Regions from separate parts of the Priestia sp. ST2 genome, predicted to be linked through region 2. Evidence: predicted binding sites of a transcription regulator. Region 2 holds the regulator's gene; the other holds the start of a gene.

Region 1 (12,273 bases), 270 kb from region 2:
ATTTGGAGGCCCGCACTGCGGATACTTTGCAACTACGTCTAAGCTTATGCGAAAAATCCCAGGACGATTAGTAGGGCAAACGGTCGATGAAAACGGTAAGCGAGGGTTTGTTTTAACCCTTCAAGCGCGTGAACAGCATATACGCCGCGATAAAGCGACGTCTAACATTTGTTCAAATCAAGCGTTAAATGCTTTAGCAGCATCAGTTGCCATGACAGCTTTAGGCAAGCAAGGTGTAAAAGAAATGGCGCTGCAAAACTTATCAAAAACGCATTATGCATATGAAGCGTTAAAGGCAAAAGGGGTAAATGTAGCATTTGAAGGACCGTTTTTTAACGAATTAGTCGTGAAGCTTCCGGTTTCGGTAACAGAAGCAAACAATCATTTATTAGCATCAAAAATAATTGGCGGTTATGATCTTAGCCGTGATAACCAAGCGCTTGAAAATCACATGCTGCTTGCTTTTACAGAGCTCCGTACAAAAGAGGAAATTGACCAACTTGTAAATGAATTGGGGGATCTTCATGCTTAATCAAAATCAATCACTTATTTTTGAAAGCAGTAAAGAAGGACGAATCGGCTATTCATTGCCAGAGTTAGATGTGCCGCAAGTAAATGCTGAAGAACTGCTTGGGAAAGCGTATGTGCGTACCAAAGCTCCTGAGCTTCCTGAAGTATCAGAACTCGATATTATGCGTCATTACACCGCGCTTTCAAAACGAAATCACGGGGTAGACTCAGGGTTTTATCCGCTTGGTTCATGTACGATGAAATATAATCCCAAAGTGAATGAACAAGCAGCACGCATTGCTGGGTTTGCGCATATTCATCCGCTTCAAGATGAGCAAACGGTTCAAGGTGCTCTCGAACTTTTATATGATTTACAAGAGCATTTAACAGAAATTACAGGAATGGATGAAGTAACACTTCAGCCAGCAGCAGGTGCTCACGGCGAGTGGACCGGGCTTATGATGATTCGTGCCTATCATGAAGCAAATGGTGAGACGCAGCGAACAAAAGTCATTGTTCCAGACTCAGCTCACGGAACGAACCCGGCTTCGGCAACAGTTGCGGGATTTGAAACGGTGACGGTAAAATCAAACGAACATGGTTTAGTGGACTTAGAGGATTTACGCCGCGTAGTAGGAGAAGATACAGCCGCTTTAATGTTAACAAACCCAAATACGCTGGGATTATTTGAAGAAGATATTTTAGAAATGGCTGAAATTGTTCACGCAGCAGGTGGAAAGCTTTATTATGATGGTGCAAATTTAAACGCAGTATTAAGTAAAGCCCGTCCTGGAGATATGGGGTTTGACGTTGTTCATTTAAACCTTCATAAAACGTTTACAGGCCCTCATGGAGGAGGCGGTCCTGGCTCTGGTCCGGTAGGGGTAAAAGCAGAGTTAATTCCGTATTTGCCTAAACCAGTGCTTGTGAAAACAGAAGAAGGCTATCACTTTGACTATAACCGTCCTCAGTCAATTGGACGTGTAAAGCCGTTTTACGGCAACTTCGGTATCAACGTTCGCGCTTATACGTATATTCGTTCAATGGGTCCAGACGGCTTAAAAGCGGTGACGGAAAACGCTGTGCTAAATGCCAACTATATGATGCGTCGTTTAGCAGAACACTATGAGCTTCCGTTTGACCGTCACTGTAAGCACGAATTTGTTTTATCTGGAAAACGTCAGAAAAAGCTTGGCGTGCGCACATTGGATATTGCGAAACGACTGCTTGATTTTGGCTATCATCCGCCGACTATCTACTTCCCGCTTATCGTAGAAGAGTGCATGATGATCGAACCAACGGAAACGGAGTCGAAAGAAACGCTAGATGCGTTTATCGATGCGATGATTCAAATTGCAAAAGAAGCAGAAGAAACGCCTGAAGTCGTACAGGAAGCTCCGCATACAACGGTTGTGAAGCGCCTTGATGAAACGCTGGCAGCGAGAAAGCCAGTTCTTCGCTATCAGAAAGAACAGGCTGTTCAAAACGTCTAACAAAAAACCTCGCCCAAAGGCGAGGTTTTTCTATATACATACCATTATTTTTTCTTTTTCACTTTACCGTTCCACATTTTGAAGCCGCCTTTTAAATCATAGATTTCTTGAACACCGTGGCGACGAAGCATTTGTGCTGCGCGTCCTGTGCGCATTCCGCTTTGACAATAGATGTAGACAGGCTGATCTGGACGAAATTCTTTAATGCGCATACGGAACTGTGAAAGAGGAATATTTCGTGCGCCTAAAATATGTCCGTTTTCGAATTCATTCGGTTCACGAATATCAACTAGCTGTGCCTTGCGGTAGCCGCTGCGGAATTCTTCTTCAGTTAACGTTTTCATAATGCGACGTTGGACAAAGAACATAACGACAGAGTATATGATGATTACTCCAAGTAAAATGAGTACTGCTGTAATTGCTGACATGCTGATTCTTCCTTTCTTCGACAAAATCCATACTCTTATTATATAAGTGAATGAAATTAGAAGTAAAGCGATTTTGCCTTGAATCTAGCGGATTTCTTCCCGGAAATGAAAAAACTACCACATTTGAATTCACAGTTTTATGTTGCTCTTTGCTTTTCCTTAGCTCAATCTTTTGGTAGACTAAAAAACGGATTTATTTTTTATATTACATATAGCTGAGGATGAGGTAGATGAAAGCAAAGTGGAGATTTATTGATTCCAACAACCGTTCGCCTTATTACAATATGGCGTTAGATGAAGCGTTATTAGAATGGCATAGTAAAGGAGAAATTCCACCTACGATTCGTTTTTACGGATGGAACCCTCCAACGCTGTCAATCGGTTATTTTCAAAAAGCTGAAAAAGAAATTAACTTTGATAAAGTAAAAGAATTAGGGCTAGGCTTTGTAAGACGTCCAACGGGCGGCAGGGGCGTGCTTCACGATGAAGAGCTTACTTACAGCGTAATTGTATCTGAAGAGTATCCTAACATGCCCAAGACAGTTACAGAGGCATATCGCGTAATCTCTGAAGGTTTACTGGAAGGATTTCGTTCGTTAGGGCTCGAGGCTTATTTTGCTATTCCTCGTTCAGAAGAAGAAAAAAATAGCTTAAAAAACCCTCGTTCGTCCGTGTGCTTTGATGCTCCTTCTTGGTATGAACTAGTTGTAGAGGGCCGCAAGATTGCTGGAAGTGCCCAAACTAGACAAAAAGGAGTTATTCTACAGCACGGCTCTATTCTGTTAGAGATTGATGAAGATAAATTATTCAGCGTGTTTAATTATCCAAATGATCGCGTGAAAGAAAGAATGCAGCGCGCATTTCGTTCTAAAGCGGTAGCCATTAATGCAATTGCGGGCCGCAAAATCTCTATTGAAGAAGCAAAAGAAGCGTTTTATAAAGGATTTGCTTCTGCTCTTGATATCGATTTAGAACCGTATACACTGTCTGAAGAAGAGGAAGCATATGTAGAAGAACTAGCGCGCACAAAGTACGGATCGGATGAATGGAACTTTAAGCGCTAAACGGATGCCCATGGGAAATAGATAAAAGTGCAACTTCTTATAAGTTGCACTTTTTAGTGGAATTTTTAGAAACAATGCTTGGCTAATAGAATACATAGGGAAGAAAAGTCAAACACTTTTTTTACGAAAAAAAAAATATTTCACTTGACACCCTTCTATATGTAGATGTTTGGAGAAGTGTCAAATACTATATATTGAATTCGTCCAAGCCGTGTGGTAAGTTATTGATAGTTGATTGAAAAACTCTATTTCCTTTAAAAGGAAATAGAGTTAATAAATTTATAGATGTTCGATAGGTAAGGAGTTGTGAGAATGACTGTTTTGTTAAATCAAAAAGTGAATATGAATGTTGAAAAGCTCAATTCAGATATTGAACGCTTTCCGCAAGTACATCCGATTACACCGGATATGAAGTTGACTCATAAAGGTGTTTCAAGATTGGTAATGTTAGACCGCTATGCGTTTAAAGATACGGAAAAATTAACGTTATCAGAAGGAGATTTTGTTGTTCTAACCGTAAAGGAAGATCCAAAATTTCCAGCACGAGGACTTGGCTATGTGGAAAGCATTAATTTTGAGCAAAAAACCGCTGTTGTCAAGGTAGAAGATGAGTTTAGAGGAGCTTTATCGCCTGAAGAAGCAGAAAACGGATTAATCACTCGTTCTTTAGATGTCATTGAAAAACCTCTAGAAGTCTTCTACGAGCAAATTGCAAAACGTAATGCAACAGGCTTAGCTTCTGTGGAAAAAACAGAAGAAAAGCGCAAAGAGTGGTTTGAAAAGTTCTATCAAGAGCTTGTTCAGCTAAACTTTGTACCAGCTGGCCGCGTTCTTTACGGTGCAGGTGCTGATACGGACGTAACGTACTTCAACTGTTATGTAATGCCTTATGTAAAAGATTCACGTGAAGGTATTTCAGAACACCGCAAACAAGTAATGGAAATCATGAGCCGTGGAGGCGGTGTTGGAACGAATGGTTCAACTCTTCGTCCACGCAACACGCTGGCTCGCGGTGTAAACGGTAAATCATCTGGTTCGGTTTCATGGTTAGATGATATTGCTAAACTGACGCATCTTGTTGAGCAAGGTGGGTCACGTCGTGGGGCCCAAATGATCATGCTTGCCGACTGGCATCCTGACATTGTAGAATTTATTATTTCTAAAATGCAAAACCCTCGCATTTTACGTTTCTTAATTGAAAACACAAATGACGAAATGATTAAAAAACATGCGCAAGATAAATTGAAGTTCACGCCGCTAACAGAGTCTGAAGAAGCGATGTACCAAGGAATCATTAACTATAAACAAATTCCTGGTCTTGGTGGGTTCAGTGAAAAAATCATCAAACATGCAGAAGAAAAGCTGCAAACAGGCGGAACGTACAGCGTTCATAACTCAGAGTTTTTAACAGGAGCAAACATTTCTGTATGCTTAACAAAAGATTTTATGGATGCTGTTGAAAACGACGGAGAATACGAACTTCGCTTCCCAGACGTAGAAAGCTATTCAAAAGAAGAAATGGCTAACTACAATGAAAACTGGCACGAAGTAGGCGACGTGCGCGAATGGGCAAAACAAGGAAACAAAGTTCGTACGTATCGTACTATCCGTGCAAAAGAGCTATGGAACTTAATTAATATTTGTGCAACGTACTCAGCTGAACCAGGCATTTTCTTCTTTGACAATGCTAATGATATGACAAATGCTCAAGCATATGGTCAGCACGTTGTTGCAACAAATCCATGTGGTGAACAACCACTTGCACCATTCTCTGTCTGCAACTTAGCTGCTGTTAACCTAGCGCAAATGGCAGATAAAGAAACGAAAACTGTTAACTTTGAAAAGTTACGTCAAACGGTTGAAACAGGCGTTAGAATGCAAGATAACGTTATTGATGCAACTCCTTATTTCTTAGAAGAAAACCAAAAGCAAGCGCTTGGCGAACGCCGCGTTGGCCTTGGTGTAATGGGTCTTCACGATCTTCTTATTTATTGTGAAACAGAGTACGGCTCTGACAAAGGCAATGAGTTAGTAGATAAAGTGTTTGAAACAATTGCAACGACGGCTTACCGCGCGTCTGTAGAGCTTGGAAAAGAAAAAGGAAGCTTCCCGTTCTTAGTAGGCGAAACAGATGCTGAAACGGCTTCTTTACGTGAAGCATTCACAAATACAGGCTTCATGAAAAAAATGCCTGAAGATATTCGTGAAAACATTAAAGAGAACGGTATCCGAAACTCTCATTTATTAACAGTAGCGCCAACAGGCAGTACTGGAACAATGGTTGGAGTATCAACGGGTCTTGAACCTTATTTCTCATTCTCATACTTCCGAAGCGGCCGTTTAGGTAAATTTATTGAAGTAAAAGCTGATATCGTTCAAGAGTATTTAGATCAGCATCCAGAAGCAGATCCAAACAACCTTCCTGAATGGTTCATTTCAGCTATGGAACTTGCACCACAAGCTCACGCGGATGTGCAATGTGTGATTCAGCGCTGGATTGACAGTTCAATTAGTAAAACAGTAAACGCTCCTCGCGGTTACACGGTAGAGCAAGTTCAAAAAGTGTACGAGCGTCTGTATAAAGGCGGAGCAAAAGGCGGTACGGTGTACGTAGACGGCAGCCGTGATGCACAAGTCTTAACGCTAAAAGCAGAAGAAAATACGTTTGATGAAGAAATTGAAGCGCCAAAAGAAGAAACGAAACCGCACGTTGTGTTAGTTGATACAATTAATGAAATTCGTTCAACTGATGTAACAATCGGTTCTGAAGTAGGTAATACGTGTCCGGTTTGCCGTCAAGGAACGGTAGAAGAAATGGGCGGATGCAACACATGTACAAACTGTGGTGCACAGCTGAAATGCGGCCTTTAATTTTGAATATGATTGACTAGTAAAAGCTGACTCAAACGAGTCAGCTTTTATTATGTATAAAAATGGGGCATAAATAAGAAGCGAGATCGAACGGTTCTTGTATTTGAATAAGCATTGTAGTATGATTTTAATTGAATGTCTTTTATCCAGTTTTATCTTATGACATCGCTTTATTTACACGTTTTTTTCACATAGATTATCAAACATGAACACGATATCACTATAAGAAACAGACATTTATGACTTATTATTAGCAATACATAATATTAATTGGGGGAGATTTCATGCCTACACCGAGTATGGAAGATTATATTGAACAAATATATATGCTAATTGAAGATAAAGGATACGCTCGAGTGTCTGATATTGCTGATGCATTGGCGGTTCACCCCTCATCTGTAACGAAGATGGTTCAAAAGCTAGACAAAGATGAGTACTTAATTTATGAAAAATATCGAGGCCTTGTTTTAACAGCTAAGGGGCAGAAGATTGGAAAACGTCTTGTTTATCGCCACGAGCTTTTAGAGCAGCTGCTGCGCATCATTGGCGTAGATGAGAAAAATATTTATGATGACGTAGAAGGAATTGAACATCATTTAAGCTGGAATTCCATTGATCGAATTGGAGATTTGGTTCAATACTTTGAAGAAAATCATAACCGTATTCAAGATCTTCGCAATGTACAAAAACGAAATGAAGAAGAACAAAAATTATAAGAAAAAAGCAGCGGCCAATAGCGTCACTGCTTTTTTTCTTTTTATCATAACTTGTTGCTGAGTCGACTACAAATGTAGAGTGGGTAGTTTGGAGGAGAGGCTGTGTACGTCGACGGAGTGTTTTCAGGTGGCGGTATTAAAGGGCTTGCACTGATTGGCGCGTTACAAGCTCTAGAAGAAAAAGGCTTGATCTTTCGGCGGTTAGCCGGAACGAGTGCGGGTTCCATTATTTGTGCATTTGTAGCAGCCGGTTATACAAGTGAAGAAATTGTTGAAATGATGAATGAAATTGAGTTATCGTCTTTTTTAGATCAAAGAATGTCTTTTTTACCATCAAGCTTGACAAAGTGGCTGTTTTTATATTGGAAAATGGGATTATATAAAGGAGAAAGGCTTGAAAAGTGGATTGCTGAAAAATTGCGGAGCAGAGGAATTCGTACATTTGCTGATTTGCCTGATCAGTCGCTGCGTATTATTGCTTCAGATTTGACCAACAGTACGATGCTTGTTCTTCCAGATGATTTGCCTAAATATCAAATCGACCCGAATCGCTTTTCTGTAGCAAGAGCCGTTCGAATGAGCTGCAGCATTCCATATTTTTTTGAGCCGGTTAAATTAAAATCTAACCCAAGCAGTTTAATAGTTGACGGGGGCGTGTTAAGCAACTTTCCAATTTTTCTGTTTGATGATGATAAAAGTCTTAAGAAACGACCGGTAATTGGGGTGAAGCTGAGCCCGAAGGACGAAGAAAGGGAACGGAATAAAATTAAGAATGCCGTTGGTTTATTCAGTGCGCTTTTTGAGACGATGAAAGATGCGCACGATGCAAGACATATTTCAAAACGTCACGAAAAAAATATTATCTTTTTACCTGTTAATCAAGTTTTTGCGACAGAATTTACCCTCACAGAAGAACGGAAGGAAGAGCTGATTGCGTTTGGTAAAAAGCGTACAAGGGCATTTTTGAAAAAATGGTGCTATTAAAAAAACAAGGAGGTTTTTCTCCTTGTTTTTTTAAAAGAATGCTCTATTTTTCTTTTTTCCTTTTTTACCTTCGATGACGGTCAAGTGTGAGTTGTTTTTCTTTTTCTTTAGCGGTTTCGTTGATTTGGATACCGGGCGCTTATTTGAGCTTCGGTACGTATGCATATCAACTTTGTTGCTTCCTCGCTCTTTTTCTTTTTGACGCAGTTTTGATTGTTTTACTGCGCGCACATAGCCTCTATCTTGACCTTTTGTCTGAGAAGGGCGGAGAATAAACCGATAAACTAAGTAAAACAAAATGATAAACAGAAAAATATAACCTGCTTGACGTAATAAAACAGCTGGATCTGTAATCAACGTAAATGCAAAGCCAATGACTCCTAACCCGATTAGACCATATACAAGTGGTTTCACGAATGGACGTCTCATTTTGTTCACCTCCTAAAATAGTAAAAAAAGAAAGCAAAACGGTGTGGATTAGACAACTTGTTCGTCAGTGGTAGAAGAAAGTTCATTTTCAACGCGTAAAAGTTCTTTAAATGAAGCAATCGCAACTTCAACTTGATCATCTTTTGGTTCTTTGGTTGTTAAAAGCTGAAGCCATAAACCGGGATAACCTAAAAAGCGAAGAAGAGGGACATGACGAACTTTATTGGTTAACTGTAACACTTCAAATGATAAACCAAGGACAACTGGGATTAATGCAAGGCGATCCACAATTCGTAACCAAAGAGGATCCGTTGGAACGAGTAGGTAGACAAACATTCCTACAACTACGGTAAAGAGGATAAAGCTACTTCCGCAGCGATAATGAAGTCGAGATTGTGCTTGCACGGCTTCTACCGTAAGTTCAGCATTGTTTTCATATGCATTAATGACCTTGTGTTCTGCTCCATGATATTGAAACACCCGTTTAATAAGTGGCGTTTGTGAAATCACATAAATATAGCCAAGGAGCAATAATAGTTTAAATACTCCTTCAATAAAAACCTGAGCTACACTTGAAGTGAAAACAGGACGTGTCAATTGTGCTAAAAACACAGGAATCAATGTAAATAGTACTTTCCCGAAAAGAAAGGATATTACACCAATAGTTGCAACGCCAAATATTAAAGATAGTTTTGATTCTTTTTTCTCTTTTTGTTGTTCTTCTGCTACTTGAGCATCATCTTCTGGATTCACGTCATAGCGTTCAGAGGAAAAGTTCAAGTGCTGCGTACCGTTTGCACTGGCTTCAACAATAGCAGCAATTCCTCGTAAAAAAGGAATTTTTTTTAAAGCAGTGAGTACGGAATTTGATTTTCTTTTTGAATGAAAATAATCAATAGATTGATCTTTGCGACGAATAGCCGTCACCATCATACGTTTGCCACCGAACATGACGCCTTCTATAACGGCTTGACCACCATACGCAGGTTTTTGCAATTTAGACATTTCAGGCACCAACCTAACTTAACTAGACTAGACTTCTTAGTATTTTATATTCTACAGCAAAATCAAATAAACCTCTAGGCGGATGCATGTTATCTAGTTTAGCCAATATTTTTCATCTCCACACCCTTGTTATGAATTTTTTTCCTTTCACTTATAAAATTTGTTTATGAAACTCTGTGCGAAGTAGTTTAAAAATGTCTCTTTGATATCAGGCTCCCTTCTTGCGTATAGGAAGAGTAATAAACGTAAAAACTTAGAAATGAGTCAGTAGGAAATGAGAAAAAAGTTCATACTACATCAAGAGGTGATTAATATGTCAGAACCTAAAGAACAGCATGAAAAAAAACAGGATAACCACCCTACGCATAAACAGGAAATGTCTTTTTTATTTAAAGCCATCTTTATTTCCTTTTTTGGAGGGATTTTCTGGAGCTTTATTGGCTATTTAAATTATCTGTTCAGCTTTAGTGTTATCAATCCAAATATGCTTTTAGATCCATGGGCATTAGGTGATTGGAAGGATAAAGGAATAGGTGTTATCGTCAGTATTTTTCTTATAGGGGTATTATCTATTGTTGTCGGGTTGTTATACTACGTCCTATTAAAGAAGTTTAAAACAATTTGGATAGGTTTTGCTTACGGCTTATTATGGTGGGCAATTGTATTCGTTGTTTTGAATCCGCTCTTTCCCAACTTAAAAACAATTGGAGAGCTTCCAGCTAACACGATTATTTCATCCCTCTGTATTTATATTTTATATGGTGTATTCATCGGATATTCCATTTCTTTTGAAGCTGCAGAGCTTCAAACAAAAGATGAATCTACAGATTTTCAAACGGCGAATAAGTAGTGTGAATGTTCCAACGTATGCTAATATATTCTATATAATGATTTAAAAAGAAAAATAAAGTGCAAATTCACATGAGTGAGCTGCATAAAGGGTTCGTAGTAGGGGAGAGTGTTGAATTAAGATGAATAAGATTTTAGTAATAAACGGTCCTAATTTAAATCGTTTAGGCGTACGCGAACCAGCGGTATATGGGACAGATAATCTTCAAAATCTTGAAGAGAAACTTCAGCGAGCAGGCAGAGACCATGGGATAGAAGTTGAGTGCGTACAGTCTAATCACGAAGGTGTAATTATCGACTGGATTCATGAAGCGGATGAAAAATTTGATGGGATTATGATCAATCCTGGTGCTTTTACTCACTACAGTTATGCCATTCGAGATGCGATTGCTAGTATATCTGTTCCTGTTATTGAAGTGCATATTTCGAACGTACATAAGCGTGAAGAGTTTCGCCACCATTCGGTGACGGCACCTGTTACACATGGTCAAATTGTCGGGTTAGGTTTATATGGATATGAGCTTGCCCTGCAGGCACTTTTACAATTAAGGGGGAAATAAAATGAAAATCGAAAAACTACGCGAACAGTTTTCAAAGTTGAATGTGGACGGTGTTGTAATTACAAGTGAATATAACAGGCGCTATATGACCAATTTCACAGGATCTGCTGGTGTCGTTATTATTTCTGAAGACAAAGCGGCATTTGTAACAGATTTTCGTTATGTTGAACAAGCAACTAGTCAAACAGAAGGTTTTGATATCGTTCAGCACAAGGGTCCTATTGTAGAAGAAGTAGCGAATGTAGTGAAACAATTTGGAATTAAAAAGCTTGGTTTTGAACAGAATTATGTTACATATGGACAGCATCAATTATTTGATAAGCATATCGGCGCGAAACTTGTTCCAATCTCGCACGCAATCGAAAACTTACGCTTGATAAAGAGTGACTCAGAGATTAAGATATTAAAGGAAGCTGCAAAAATAGCAGATGCAGCATATGAACATATTTTAACCTTTGTTCGTCCTGGTTTAACAGAGCTTCAAGTATCTAATGAACTGGAGTTCTTTATGAGAAAACAAGGCGCAACATCTTCATCTTTTGATACAATTGTTGCTTCAGGGCATCGCGGGGCTTTACCCCATGGTGTTGCTTCTGACAAAGTCATTGAAAAAGGCGAACTTGTAACGCTTGATTTTGGCGCATACTATAATGGTTACTGTTCAGATATCACACGAACATTTGCCGTCGGTGAAGTAAGTGATAAGCTAAAAGAAATTTATAATGTCGTACTGCAAGCGCAGCTTAACGGAATGAGCGGCATCAAAGCAGGTATGACGGGTAAAGAAGCAGATGCGCTAACGCGTGATTATATTACAGAACACGGATACGGCCAGTATTTTGGACATTCGACCGGTCACGGCGTAGGGTTAGAAGTACATGAAGGCCCATCACTTTCTGTGAAATCTACAGATGTACTGCAGCCAGGTATGATTGTAACCGTTGAACCAGGTATTTACATACCAGACTTAGGGGGCGTTCGTATTGAAGATGATACGATCGTCACAGCAGAAGGTAATGAGGCATTATCGCACTCATCAAAAGAGTTCATTATTTTATAAAATGTAGGAGGATTTCTTCATGATTTCAGTAAATGATTTTCGTACAGGTTTGACAGTAGAAGTAGACGGAGGTATTTGGCGTGTAATGGATTTCCAACACGTAAAGCCTGGTAAAGGCGCTGCATTCGTTCGCTCAAAACTACGTAACCTTCGTACAGGAGCTGTGCAAGAAAAAACGTTCCGTGCAGGTGAAAAAGTAGGGAAAGCCCAAATTGATAACCGTAAAATGCAATATCTATATGCAAGCGGCGATCAGCACGTATTCATGGACAACCAGTCTTATGAGCAATTAGAGCTTCCGGCA
Region 2 (12,273 bases):
AGCATTTTGCGGTTAACTTCAATACCTGCTAATTTTAAACCGTGCATTAAACGGCTGTAAGAAAGACCGTTCATACGAGCAGCTGCATTAATACGTGTGATCCATAATTTACGGAAGTCACGTTTTTTCTGACGACGGTCACGATAAGCATACATGTGAGATTTCATAACTTGCTGATTAGCAACTTTATATAATCTATGCTTCGAACCGAAGAAACCTTTAGCTAATTTTAAAACTTTTTTACGACGTTTGCGTGTTACTGTACCGCCTTTTACGCGTGGCATAATTGTTTACCTCCTGTATTGTTTCTATCTCAACCCAAATTACTTAATGTTATCTAATAAGTGACGGATACGTTTGAAGTCACCTTTGCTTACTAAAGAACCTTTACGTAATTTACGCTTTTGTTTTGTAGATTTGTTAGCGAATAAATGGCTTGTGTAAGCACGAGCACGTTTTAATTTACCGCTTCCAGTCTTTTTGAAACGCTTTGCAGCGCCGCGATGTGTTTTCATTTTTGGCATGGGGTGTTCCTCCTCGTTCTATTACTTTTCGTTTTTAGGTGCCAAGACTAAGAACATGCTGCGGCCTTCCATTTTAGGAGCCGATTCAACTGAACTTACATCTTCGCAAGCTTGTGAAAAACGTTCAAGTACTTTTTGGCCAATCCCTTTATGAGTAATGGCACGACCTTTAAAGCGAATAGACGCTTTCACTTTGTCACCTTTTTCAAGGAACTTGCGTGCGTTACGAAGTTTAGTGTTAAAATCATGTTCATCAATTGTTGGACTTAAACGAACTTCTTTTAAGTTTACAACTTTTTGGTTTTTACGAGCTTCTCTTTCTTTACGTTGTTGCTCATAGCGGAATTTACCGTAGTCCATAATACGACATACCGGCGGTTTCGCATTTGCAGCAACCATTACTAAGTCAAGATTTACTCGTGAAGCAATTTCTAATGCTTCATTTTTTGATTTAATTCCTAATTGTTCACCGTTTTGATCAATTAGACGAACTTCGCGAGCTCGAATGCCCTCGTTTACCATCATGTCCTTGCTAATAAGTAGCCACCTCCAAGGTTTAATGAGCGAATACGCTTGCTTAGACCGATTATTAACTCACACAAAAAAGTGTGAGTACATACTGCACCCACACTTCTATCGTTTTAATTAAGATACGATGTACCTGCTAACTGCTCTATGCGTCACTCAGGTGAGAAGCGGGTGCTTCTTCTTCTGTATAAACAAGTATTCAATTACTTAAGCTATTATAGTATCAACAAAGACAAAAGTCAATGATTTCGTTCTTTTTTCACAACAAAAATTATTGTATCAAAGGAAAAACATTTATGCAACAGTTTTTTATAAATGTTAGATAAAAAAGCAGAGAATTTCAATTCTCTGCTTTTTTCATTAGCGAGATGCTTCTGCTTTTACATTTTGTAAAAAGGCTTGGAAGTCCACTGTTTCTGAATTCTGCTCACCGTATTTACGTACGTTTACTGCTTTATCTGCTACTTCTTTATCCCCTACAACAAGCATATAAGGAATTTTTTGCATTTGAGCCTCACGGATTTTATAGCCGATTTTCTCATCGCGAGAATCAAGTTCCACACGAATACCCGCCAGCTGCAGCTGTTCTTGCACTTCTTTTGCATACTCAAGGTGAACGGTAGGTGATACCGGAATCACTTGAACTTGTACAGGTGCTAACCACGTTGGGAAAGCTCCTTTGTATTCTTCGATTAAGAAAGCTACAAAACGTTCCATTGTTGACACCACGCCGCGGTGAATAACAACCGGTCGATGTTGTTTCCCGTCTTCTCCTACATACGTTAAATCAAATCGTTCAGGAAGTAAGAAATCCAATTGAACCGTAGATAGCGTCTCTTCTTTACCAAGAGCTGTTTTAACTTGAACATCTAGTTTTGGACCGTAGAATGCCGCTTCGCCTTCAGCTTCATAATAATCAAGGTCAAGCTCATCCATTGCGTCTTTTAACATGCTTTGTGCTTTTTCCCACATTGCATCATCATCAAAGTATTTTTCTGTATCTGCAGGGTCACGGTAAGATAGACGGAATGAATAATTTTCAAATCCAAAATCTTTATAAACCGCTTCAACTAAGCGAACTACACGAATAAATTCTTCTTTGATTTGGTCGGGACGTACGAAGATATGCGCATCATTTAGCGTCATGCCTCGAACACGCTGAAGTCCTGATAATGCTCCTGACATTTCGTAGCGGTGCATCGTTCCAAGCTCAGCAATACGGATTGGAAGCTCACGATAGCTGTGAATACCTTGTTTGTAAACCATCATGTGATGAGGACAGTTCATCGGACGAAGAACCAGGTCTTCGTTATCCATTTCCATTGCAGGGAACATGTCATCTTGGTAGTGCTCCCAGTGACCAGACGTTTTGTAAAGTTCTACACTTCCGAGCACTGGAGTGTAAACGTGCTGATAACCAAGGCTTACTTCTTTATCTACGATATAACGCTCGATAATACGGCGGATCGTCGCACCTTTTGGAAGCCATAAAGGCAGACCTTGTCCTACTTTTTGAGAATTTGTAAATAAGTTTAGCTCTTTACCAAGTTTACGGTGATCACGTTCTTTTGCTTCTTCAAGAAGACGAAGATGCTCGTCTAAATCTGCTTTTGTAAAGAATGCTGTACCGTAAATACGCTGCAGCATTTGATTATCGCTGTCTCCGCGCCAATAAGCACCCGCCACGCTTAATAGTTTAAATTCTTTAATTTTGCCTGTTGACGGCACGTGCACGCCTCGGCAAAGGTCAAAGAATTCGCCTTGTTGGTAAATCGTAACCTTTTCACCTGCTGGAATCGCATCGATCAATTCAAGCTTCAGTTCATCGCCAACTTCTTTAAAAAGTTGAATGGCTTCTTCACGAGAAACTTCTTTTCGTTCAATTTCAATATTTGAATTAACGATTTTTTTCATTTCTTTTTCAATTTTACCTAAATCTTCAGGAGTAATTGATTCTTCCATATCGATGTCATAGTAAAAACCGTTTTCGATAACCGGCCCTACACCTAGCTGTACTTTTGTATCTTTGTATAAACGTTTGATTGCTTGAGCCATTAAATGCGCTGTACTGTGACGCATAATTTCAAGCGCTTCAGGAGCATCTTGTGTAATGATTTCAAGACTGCCATCTTCTTCGATTGGCGTACGTAAATCCAGCAGCTCGCCGTTTACTTTGCCTGCTAATGCTTTTTTCTTTAATCCCGGGCTAATAGAAGCCGCAATATCTTCTGTTGATGATCCTTTTGGATACTCTTTAACAGCTCCATCAGGGAATGTCATTTTGATTACTTCTGACACAACTTTCCACTCCTTTAACATAACTGAATAAACTTTTTGTAAAAACAAAAAACTCGTCCCTTATCAAAAGGGACGAGTTGTGTATACACGCGGTACCACCCTTGTTTCCTCTTCGTATCTTGGATAACCCAAAGAACCCGAAGCGGCTCGAGGTTTTATAACGGAAATTCCGTCAGTAATTACTAGAGGCTCTGCTCGTTTACTACTGAAGTTTAGAGGTGGTAAGAATATATTCCGTGTTAGGAGATTTTCAGCCTGGATCTCCCTCTCTACAAACCGTAAATATACACTCATGTCCTCATCATAACTTGTAACATATAGCTGTTTTTCAATATGCATTTATTATATTCATTTTCAAAATAGAAATCAACCTTTCACGTTATATTTTGCTTTTGATCAAACGGAAATTCATTTTTTTCGTATAACATAACTTTTTCTTGGAAGATATTTTGAATGGTATAAACAAAATCATGATCATGCTGGTCGCTATACAGATGAATAGCAGCTGGAGATAAACTTAGCAAAGGCGCGATAATAGTTGAGTCTATGTATAATGATTCTTGTTCAGATAAAAAGGCCTCTGCTAGAGCTGCACATTCACGTTCAGGAACATATCTACTGTTGTGGTCGTACAGTACAAACTTGTTTTTGTTCAAGTGCATTACATACACGTTACCTGTAGATGACTGTCTTTCATTAGCTGCTTGACGCAGCTGATGAATAAGAATTTGATAGTCTTGTTCAAGCTTATATTCATCAATCGCCAGCTCGGCATAATAGCGCAGCCGCTCTTGATATTCTTTTAAACGGAATTGGAGAAAAGACTCAAAGGTGAATGTTACATTATGAATGAAGAAGTCTTGAAGAGCCTGGCGGATAAGTAATTCTCTTGGAAGAGAAAATGTTTTTTGCGGAATTTCGCCTCTCTCTCCTTCCATAATCCCCCCCATAATTTGAAGCAGCAAATCTTGCTCTTCCTCTTCTGAATAGAAAAATTGTTCTTTTAATATGTTTACCATCATCTTTTTTTCTTTCTTTTTTAAAATTACGTGGGTTAATACCGGTATCACCATGTCTTGTAAAATGGCCTCTCTATTGTATGTCTCATCAATGACTAAAAGCTGATTATTCACCAGCTTCAAGCACTGTGAACCATATGATAAAGCGCTTCGCTTCGCGCATAAAGACTCATATACAACGACTGCGTCTTCTACATATTTAAAGAATATTTTCATTCCTCATAGCCCCCCTTTGGACACGCTTTATTAATGTATATGGGGCAACATGCAAAAAAATGAGCAAGTCGTTACAAGAAATGTAAAACGACCTGCTCATCTATTTCGTTTATTCTCTCCATTCATTTCAACAGGAATGGCTAGAGACTTAATTCGTTCCATGACACGAGCGGCTTTGAGCTCTTCCTGCTCGCCTCTTTGGGTATAAGTCAAATGATGTTGTAGCTCTTTAAAATTTAAATTCGAGCTGAAAAATGTCGGCAAATTTTCGAGCATACGGAATTGTAAAATGGTTCCGAGCACATCGTCTCGCATCCAGCTCGTTACGGATTCTGCTCCGAGATCATCAAGCATAAGAACCGGTACTTTTTTGACATACTCTATTTTCTCATTGAAACTTTGATCTTGAAACGAACCTTTTAACTCACGCAAAAACTCAGGGACATACAGAATGGTAGATTTCACTTTCTTTTCAGCTAACGCATTGGCAATTGCTCCAAGAAAATACGTTTTCCCCACACCAAACGAACCATGTAAATATAAAGCTTTCATTTTCTTATTCGGCTCATATTCTCGCACAAAATCTCTTACTAGTTTAATGGCTTCAAATCTTCCCTGCTCAATTTCAATATCAGACATTGTTGCCTGTAAAATTTCTTTAGGCACGTACATACACTGAATAAAAGATTCTTGTTCTTTTCGCTCATCTTCTTGTACTTTTCTAGGACAGCGTTCATACTGTAAATCAATATTACGGCCTTTTACAACCAGCTGAGGGTGGTATCCTTTCACCATGTTGACACAGCTTTGCAGAGAAGGACACTTGTCACAGCATTTGCTTTGATCGATAAATTCATGCATCTTCATCAGACCTCGGTCAACCATTTGCTCATCTAACTCATGGCGATGCTCTTGCAAAAATGTTTTGACTTCGGGATTAGACAGGATACTGTTTCTTAATGCTTCTAAGCGTGCTTTAAAATCCTTTTTGTTCACTAACTGATTTAGTGAATCATTGATAGGCTTCATCTTTTTCACCTCATCTCTATCATACCTGCTTTTTATTCTTTATGCTTTTGTTTTAGCTCTTGATCTAACTGCTTGAGCTCTTCTTGTAGCTTTCGTTTTTCTTCTTCAAATCCGTCCACTTCTTTTGAAGGCTGCTTTTTCTCTTCTTTTTCTTCATCGCTCAGCCACTCTGGCACCATTTCTTTACGCACAATTTTTCGTCCAGCCGTTTTTTTATTTTGCTTTGCTTCGGTCCAATTCTGATATTCTTTCTGTTCATTTTTAGCTAAATTCATGGCATCTTGAACAGTTTGTACCTTTTTGCGCGCCCAGTGTCCAGCAATTTTCTCTACATAGCTCTTAGATAATTTCATATCGGATCTCAGCATCACGTAGTAAATTAGAACATTTACTACCCCTGGTGAAAGCTTTTGGTTAAACATCACTTCTTCGATCATTTGCAAATCTGCTTTTGAAGGCTCTGCTCCCCCGGAAAACTCGATCAAAAGCTGTCGAGGAGAAGTCACTTCAAGCTGTTGAATGAGCTGCTCTTCCTTTGTCTGCGGCTGCTTTTCCTGCATGGTACGAAGCATAGGCGGCTGAATTTGTTCGCTTAGATTTGGAAGTGCTTCTCCATTTTCAAATTGGTAAAAGGACTGTGCTGCTTTTCTAAGCAATTCAATATCAACTTGATCGTTCTCATTTAGCGAATCGAGCACCACATTTTTCATTTGAAGAGGATCGATACCGTATAAAAAGGCTAGCTTTTCAATCGCTTGTTTTACTTTAGATGTAATAGACCTTTTCGAAATCATTGAATCTGTTAGACCTGCTAAAAATAAATCAAAATCAAAGGAATCCGGGCTCATCTCAATAGAAGCGCGTTTGGAGGAATCCACAAAGTCCGTTTGAGCATCAGGAGAAAATACATCCTTGCTTTCAGACTGAAAACTTGGAGCCAGCTCCGTTGCTTTAACTGATTTAAATACATCGTTAAATGAATGCGTCACATCTTTGAACAATTGCTCATCGACGAGTGAATCTGAAAAATAATTTTTTACTTTTTGAAAGATAGATTTTCCGAGTCGGTTATATAAATATACATTTAACACGCCGTCGTTAAAAAACTGATGGGGCGTCAGAGGAGGAATGAGCTCATAAATGAACACACGAACATCATCTTCTTCCTTAATATATGTTTTTAACAAACCAATGCCTTCTAATTTTAACCGCTCATGGTAAATAGCTTTCAAATTAATTTGCATCATTGACATTAGATGATGATGCGTAGACTCTTTCCCCCATAAACGATCTTGTTCCAGCTCGCTCCATAACGTCATATACAGACCAAAGCACGTTGTACCCACCAACGGCTGATAGAGCATGGTTAAAATCTTTCGGTCGTATTCCTGCAGTATGCCGTTCGAACGAACAACATAACGATCGACCGGTATCATTTCTTTCCAATGTTGTTCTTTCATGTCGTTCCCTACCTACTTTTAAAGTAATAGAAATGACAAAAAAAGAGCCTAAAGAATACTTCAATAGCTCTTTTACAGTCGTTCCTTCTTAATTAAATCTTTTAATTCATCAATAAATACATTGATGTCTTTAAATTGTCGGTATACAGAAGCAAATCGAACATAAGAGACTTCATCGATAGCAGCTAATCGCTCCATCACCATTTCTCCTACAACATCTGACTGCACCTCTGATGTACCCTGACTGCGCAGCTCTGTTTCAATATCGTGTACCGTATCTTCTAATTGTTTTAAGCTTACTTGGCGTTTTTCACACGCCTTAATTAACCCTCGAAGGATTTTGTCTTTGCTGAACTCTTCTCTCGCTCCATCTTTTTTTACAACAATTAACGGAAGTTCTTCTACTTTCTCAAAAGTTGTAAAACGATAGTGACACTCTTCGCATTCACGTCTTCTACGAATAGAGCGGCCTTCTTCTACAGGGCGCGAGTCCAGCACTCTCGTTCCATTGTAATGACAGGATGGGCACTTCATATTCTCAGCTCCAATAATAAACCTTGTTTTTCTTTTTATTTTCTCTTATATAAGTTAATTTCCATCTATGTTAGCCGGCTATTCGCCATTTATTATGATTTTTATCATCATTTCCTTTAACAAACACGATGCTGTATTAAAGGATTTGCTTTATTCCATCTTATAGAAAACAAGGCTTGAATACAAGTAAAGGAAAAGGAATTTCCCCATTTTATTTCCTGAAATTCAAAAATGATAAGGAACTTACGAAGAAAGAGGAATGAGTTTTTGATCAAAGCTCTTATAAAGCGTACGTACAAGTTCTTTACTAAAACCAAAATCAACCGGCACCACTTTTGATTCTGTTGTAGCAGAAAAATCGATAGCGGTTTCAAGAGGACGTACGTTAATAATGGTAATCACAACAAAAGCTTTTCTTCCTTTTACAACGTTTAAGCTAATCTCTCCTCGCTCTTCATATGCAGCAAGTATCTCTATCCCTTGCATGTGCTTCAACATTTCATGAACTTGCTTAAATGCATTCCCAGCTGTTGTTTTGTAATAATGCGTTTTTAGAGTCGGATCTGAATGGTAATCGCTTGTTTCCACATGATTAGAAAATAAAGATTTAACTGCTTGTACTACCCCCATGTTGTTATCCCCTTTGTTTTTGCGTATTAAAAATTTATATACTAAAAAGAGGTGTGTAATACACCTCTTAACTTACGTAATCAATCGACACTATTAAAGTGCATTCGCTTTAGTTTGTTTTACCTGAACAGGACCCATTCCACGTGGCAATTCAATTGTTTCACGTGTCTGTGCACTTAGAGCATCTGCAATATAATCTGCTGCGATTGTAGGATCTAAATGACCACAAGTATAAACATCGATACTTGCATAACCATGCTCTGGGAAGCTGTGAATCGTTAAATGTGATTCTGAAATAATAACAACGCCACTTACACCTTGAGGTGCAAATTTATGGAACGCTACTTCGCGAACTTCCGCACCGGATTTTAAAGCTGCATCAACAAACGTTTTTTCAATATAATCAATATCATTTAACTTATCGAAATCGCATCCCCATAATTCTGAGATGACATGACGACCCATTGTTTCCATAATGATATTTCCCCCTTTAACAATTTTTAATCGTTAAACATGAAGTTCTTTCGCCATATAGCATGTTAACTACCACGGGGGAAAGTTAGTCCAAAGAGGTCCTAACCCTTTAAGTAGCCACATCACCGAAAGGTACACAAGAAGTTCACGAAACATAGTATACTTTGTTTACATTTATTTTGCAATACGTGTTTTGATTTTATTAAAGATTGTTCTTGCAGATAGACCTATACAAATTACCCCTGTATTCTCGTGAGACAGTGTGTAAAAGCTGCTAAACGACTATTAATTTTTTATTAAAATTGAGGAAAATAAACACCCCTTTGCATGCTTATCTTATTGCTTTTCCCTATTCTTTTGGATAAAAACAAAAAAAACAGGGCGACAGCTCCCTGTTTTTTTAAAAGCAATCAATAGCTTTCTTAGCTTACTCTTATTTTTGATCCATTACGCATTTCTGCAGCAATATATCTTACCAAATCGACTACGCGCTGAGAGTAGCCCCACTCGTTATCGTACCAAGCTAACACTTTAATTTTATGATCTTCCATTACGATTGTGGATAGTCCATCTACAATAGCTGAATGAGGATTTGTATTAAAGTCAATTGATACGAGTGGTTCCATTGTTAAATTTAAAATATTCTTTAATGGTCCTTCAGCAGCTTTAATAAACGCTAAATTAACATCTTCCATCGTCACAGGTTTCCTTACATCCACAACTAAATCGACAAGCGATACGTTCGGCGTTGGCACACGAAGCGCCATCCCATGAAGTTTTCCTTTTAAATGAGGAAGAACTAATGAAAGTGCCTTGGCTGCTCCAGTGGTTGTAGGAATAATTGATTGAGCACACGCACGGGCTCTTCGCAAATCTTTATGCGGATTATCGATATTCTTTTGATCATTTGTATATGCATGAACGGTCGTCATTAAACCGTTTTCAATTGTGAACGCTTCGTCTAGTACCTTGACAACTGGAGCTAGACAATTTGTCGTACAAGAGGCATTGGAAATAATGTTATGCTGATTCACATCAAACTCTCGTTCGTTTACGCCCATCACAATGGTGATATCTTCTTGTTTACCCGGTGCCGTTAAGACAACTTTTTTCGCACCTGCTTCAATATGTAACTGCGCTTTTTCTCTTGAATTAAATTTTCCCGTTGCTTCAACAACTAGATCAATCCCAAGCTCTTTCCAAGGCAAATTCAGCGGATCACGTGAATTTAATAGCTGAATTCTTTTACCGTTAACAATCAGCGCATCATCATCACATTTGACATCTCCATTAAATGCTCCGTGTATAGAGTCATATTTGATTAAATGTGCTAACGTTTCTGCTGGATAAGATGCATTTATTGCAATAATATCCAAATTTTCCTCTGTAATCGCTGTGCGAAACACCATTCTTCCTATTCTCCCAAAACCATTAATGGCAATACGTGCTTTCATGGCTATACCCCTCTCTATATGTGTTATACTATTTAACTTTTTATATTGAATAGTATAACATAAATATTTAAAAAGTGAATAATATTAATTTTTTTTAATAAATTATTTTAATTGAGTTTTACTATATGTATATAGCGAGAACAGATATTTAACACATTCTTTTTTAGAAGCCCTTAAATATTCCCAATAAAAAAAGAGTGAATGCAATCATTCACTCTTTAATCTAGCCATAGGGCTAATATACTTAAAAGCTGTTGTTTTGTTTCTTCCACAGGACCGTTGTTATTGATCACCGCATCGGCTAAGGCTACTTTTTGAATCAATGGCAGCTGTGCATGGATACGCGCATAGGCATCCTCCGCCGAGAGGTTATTACGCGACTTTAACCTTTCTAGCTGCACAGACTCATCGACATATACAACTACTACTCTATCGACTAAATGTGTCAAATCGCTTTCAAACAGCAGCGGAATATCTAATACAACGGCTTCGTAACCTTCCTCTATATAGCTTTCCTTTTGAGAAAGCATTTCTTTTCTTACGGCAGGATGTACAATTGCATTCAACTTTTTACGTTCTTCCTCTTGATAAAACACAATTTCCCCTAAAGCCGCTCGATTGATCTCCGCGTTCTCGTGAAGAATAGAACGGCCGAACGTCTCGACAATTTGTTTGTATGCTTCTTTTCCTGGTTCTACGACTTCTTTTGCAATGTGATCAGCGTCGATTACTGGAATATTGATATCTCGTAGCATTCCGGTTACCGTGCTTTTCCCGCTTGCAATTCCGCCTGTTAATCCAATTACAATTGACATTGGCCTCTCCTTTATCTCTTTATTTAAAATCTAAAAATACCTAAAATAATGAGCAGAACTCCTGGTACAAATGAGAACATTTTCATCCATGATAAACGTGAAAAAACCTTGCCAAATTGTATGCCCGCACTTAAAAAAAGAGAACTCATAAGAGCTACAGCAATTGCTAGAGCATACGGCGAATAACCTAATAAAGCCGCTCCAAACCCCGCTCCAAATGCATCAAGAGATAATGCAATTCCAAGTATAAATGCTTCAATACCATTGATGGAACCTGAATTATCTAAATCTGCTGCAATTGGCTTTTTTAATACGTTAATGACTAGGCCAATTGACTTAATTTCAATTTTTACTAATGTTTTTTCTTCTTTTACTCGAGGTGAATCTGCCGGACAAAAAAACTGGTATAAAATCCACATCCCAAGCAGAACAAGAATACCTCCGCCTACTTTATTTAGTACATCCACTGAAAATAGATGCGTAAGTACTTTTCCTAAAAACATAGAAAACATTAAAGAAAATGCTGAGCAACATGAAATAATAAAAATGGATTTCAGCGGGATTTTCACCTTTCGAAGTCCGTATGTCAGGCCAACACTAAAGCTGTCAAGACTTACGGCAAAAGCAAGAATAAGTAAAGAAAATGTTATCATGATGAGAGGACTCCTTTCCTTTCTGTCTATACGTAGTATATGAAAGGAGCCCATCCATTGTTATTTTTTATCCGGCTGACAATTTGGGCAGATATGTGTTCCTCTACCGCCTACAACAAATTTTTCAATTGGGGTACCGCACATTTTACAGGATTCGCCTTTTCTTCCGTACACATAAAGCTGCTGCTGAAACATGCCTATTTGTCCCTGTGTGTTTACATACGTGCGAATGGTGCTGCCTCCTTGTTTCACAGCTTCTTGAAGAGTCGCTACAATTTCTTCGTACAATTTTTCATACTCTTCGTCTGTTAATTGGCTGGCCACTCGTTCAGGATGAATCCCTGCGCGAAACAGTGCTTCATCTACATAAATATTTCCAAGGCCAACCACGACATTTTGATCGAGTAAAACCGGCTTGATTTTTCGAGAGGTTTTGCCGATTCTCATTTTTAATTGACTAGGATTAAATGTTTCGTCAAACGGTTCAGGTCCAAGGCCAATAAGAGGAGGAAACAGATCTTCCTCTCCCTTTTTAAATAAGTGCATAGTACCAAACTTCCTTACATCCCGGTATCGCAATTCCGTTCCATCCGTGAAGTGAAAAAAGACGTGTACATGCTTATCTGGTTCTTCTGCATT

What was found. The regulator NrdR, encoded in region 2, represses ribonucleotide reductase genes. The targets are predictions, from matches to a motif close to AACACNATATATNGTGTT.
Region 1: a site for NrdR is predicted at 3,679-3,696, ahead of AC0KUU_RS02110 (vitamin B12-dependent ribonucleotide reductase). Genes of this name have one in related genera too.

What each region holds. Positions count from the first base shown of each region.
Region 1 covers NZ_JBVVNT010000001.1:408,439-420,711, forward strand. Annotated here, with positions in the region: gene gcvPA (aminomethyl-transferring glycine dehydrogenase subunit GcvPA) at 1-532, shown strand, start outside; gene gcvPB (aminomethyl-transferring glycine dehydrogenase subunit GcvPB) at 525-2,003, shown strand; gene AC0KUU_RS02100 (rhodanese-like domain-containing protein) at 2,048-2,431, opposite strand; gene AC0KUU_RS02105 (lipoate--protein ligase family protein) at 2,662-3,495, shown strand; gene AC0KUU_RS02110 (vitamin B12-dependent ribonucleotide reductase) at 3,808-6,366, shown strand; gene mntR (transcriptional regulator MntR) at 6,651-7,082, shown strand; gene AC0KUU_RS02120 (patatin-like phospholipase family protein) at 7,185-8,066, shown strand; gene AC0KUU_RS02125 (SA1362 family protein) at 8,097-8,495, opposite strand; gene AC0KUU_RS02130 (DUF1385 domain-containing protein) at 8,544-9,500, opposite strand; gene AC0KUU_RS02135 (YqhR family membrane protein) at 9,814-10,350, shown strand; gene aroQ (type II 3-dehydroquinate dehydratase) at 10,472-10,909, shown strand; gene AC0KUU_RS02145 (M24 family metallopeptidase) at 10,911-11,969, shown strand; gene efp (elongation factor P) at 11,989-12,273, shown strand, end outside.
Region 2 covers NZ_JBVVNT010000001.1:142,317-154,589, reverse strand. Annotated here, with positions in the region: gene rplT (50S ribosomal protein L20) at 1-284, opposite strand, end outside; gene rpmI (50S ribosomal protein L35) at 324-524, opposite strand; gene infC (translation initiation factor IF-3) at 546-1,049, opposite strand; ribosomal protein L20 leader region at 1,119-1,241, opposite strand; gene thrS (threonine--tRNA ligase) at 1,413-3,371, opposite strand; T-box leader at 3,416-3,664, opposite strand; gene ytxC (sporulation protein YtxC) at 3,725-4,585, opposite strand; gene dnaI (primosomal protein DnaI) at 4,682-5,614, opposite strand; gene AC0KUU_RS00735 (replication initiation and membrane attachment family protein) at 5,647-7,074, opposite strand; gene nrdR (transcriptional regulator NrdR) at 7,147-7,608, opposite strand; gene AC0KUU_RS00725 (hypothetical protein) at 7,852-8,238, opposite strand; gene speD (adenosylmethionine decarboxylase) at 8,332-8,712, opposite strand; gene AC0KUU_RS00715 (glyceraldehyde-3-phosphate dehydrogenase) at 9,135-10,166, opposite strand; gene coaE (dephospho-CoA kinase) at 10,385-10,981, opposite strand; gene ytaF (sporulation membrane protein YtaF) at 11,005-11,634, opposite strand; gene mutM (DNA-formamidopyrimidine glycosylase) at 11,695-12,273, opposite strand, start outside.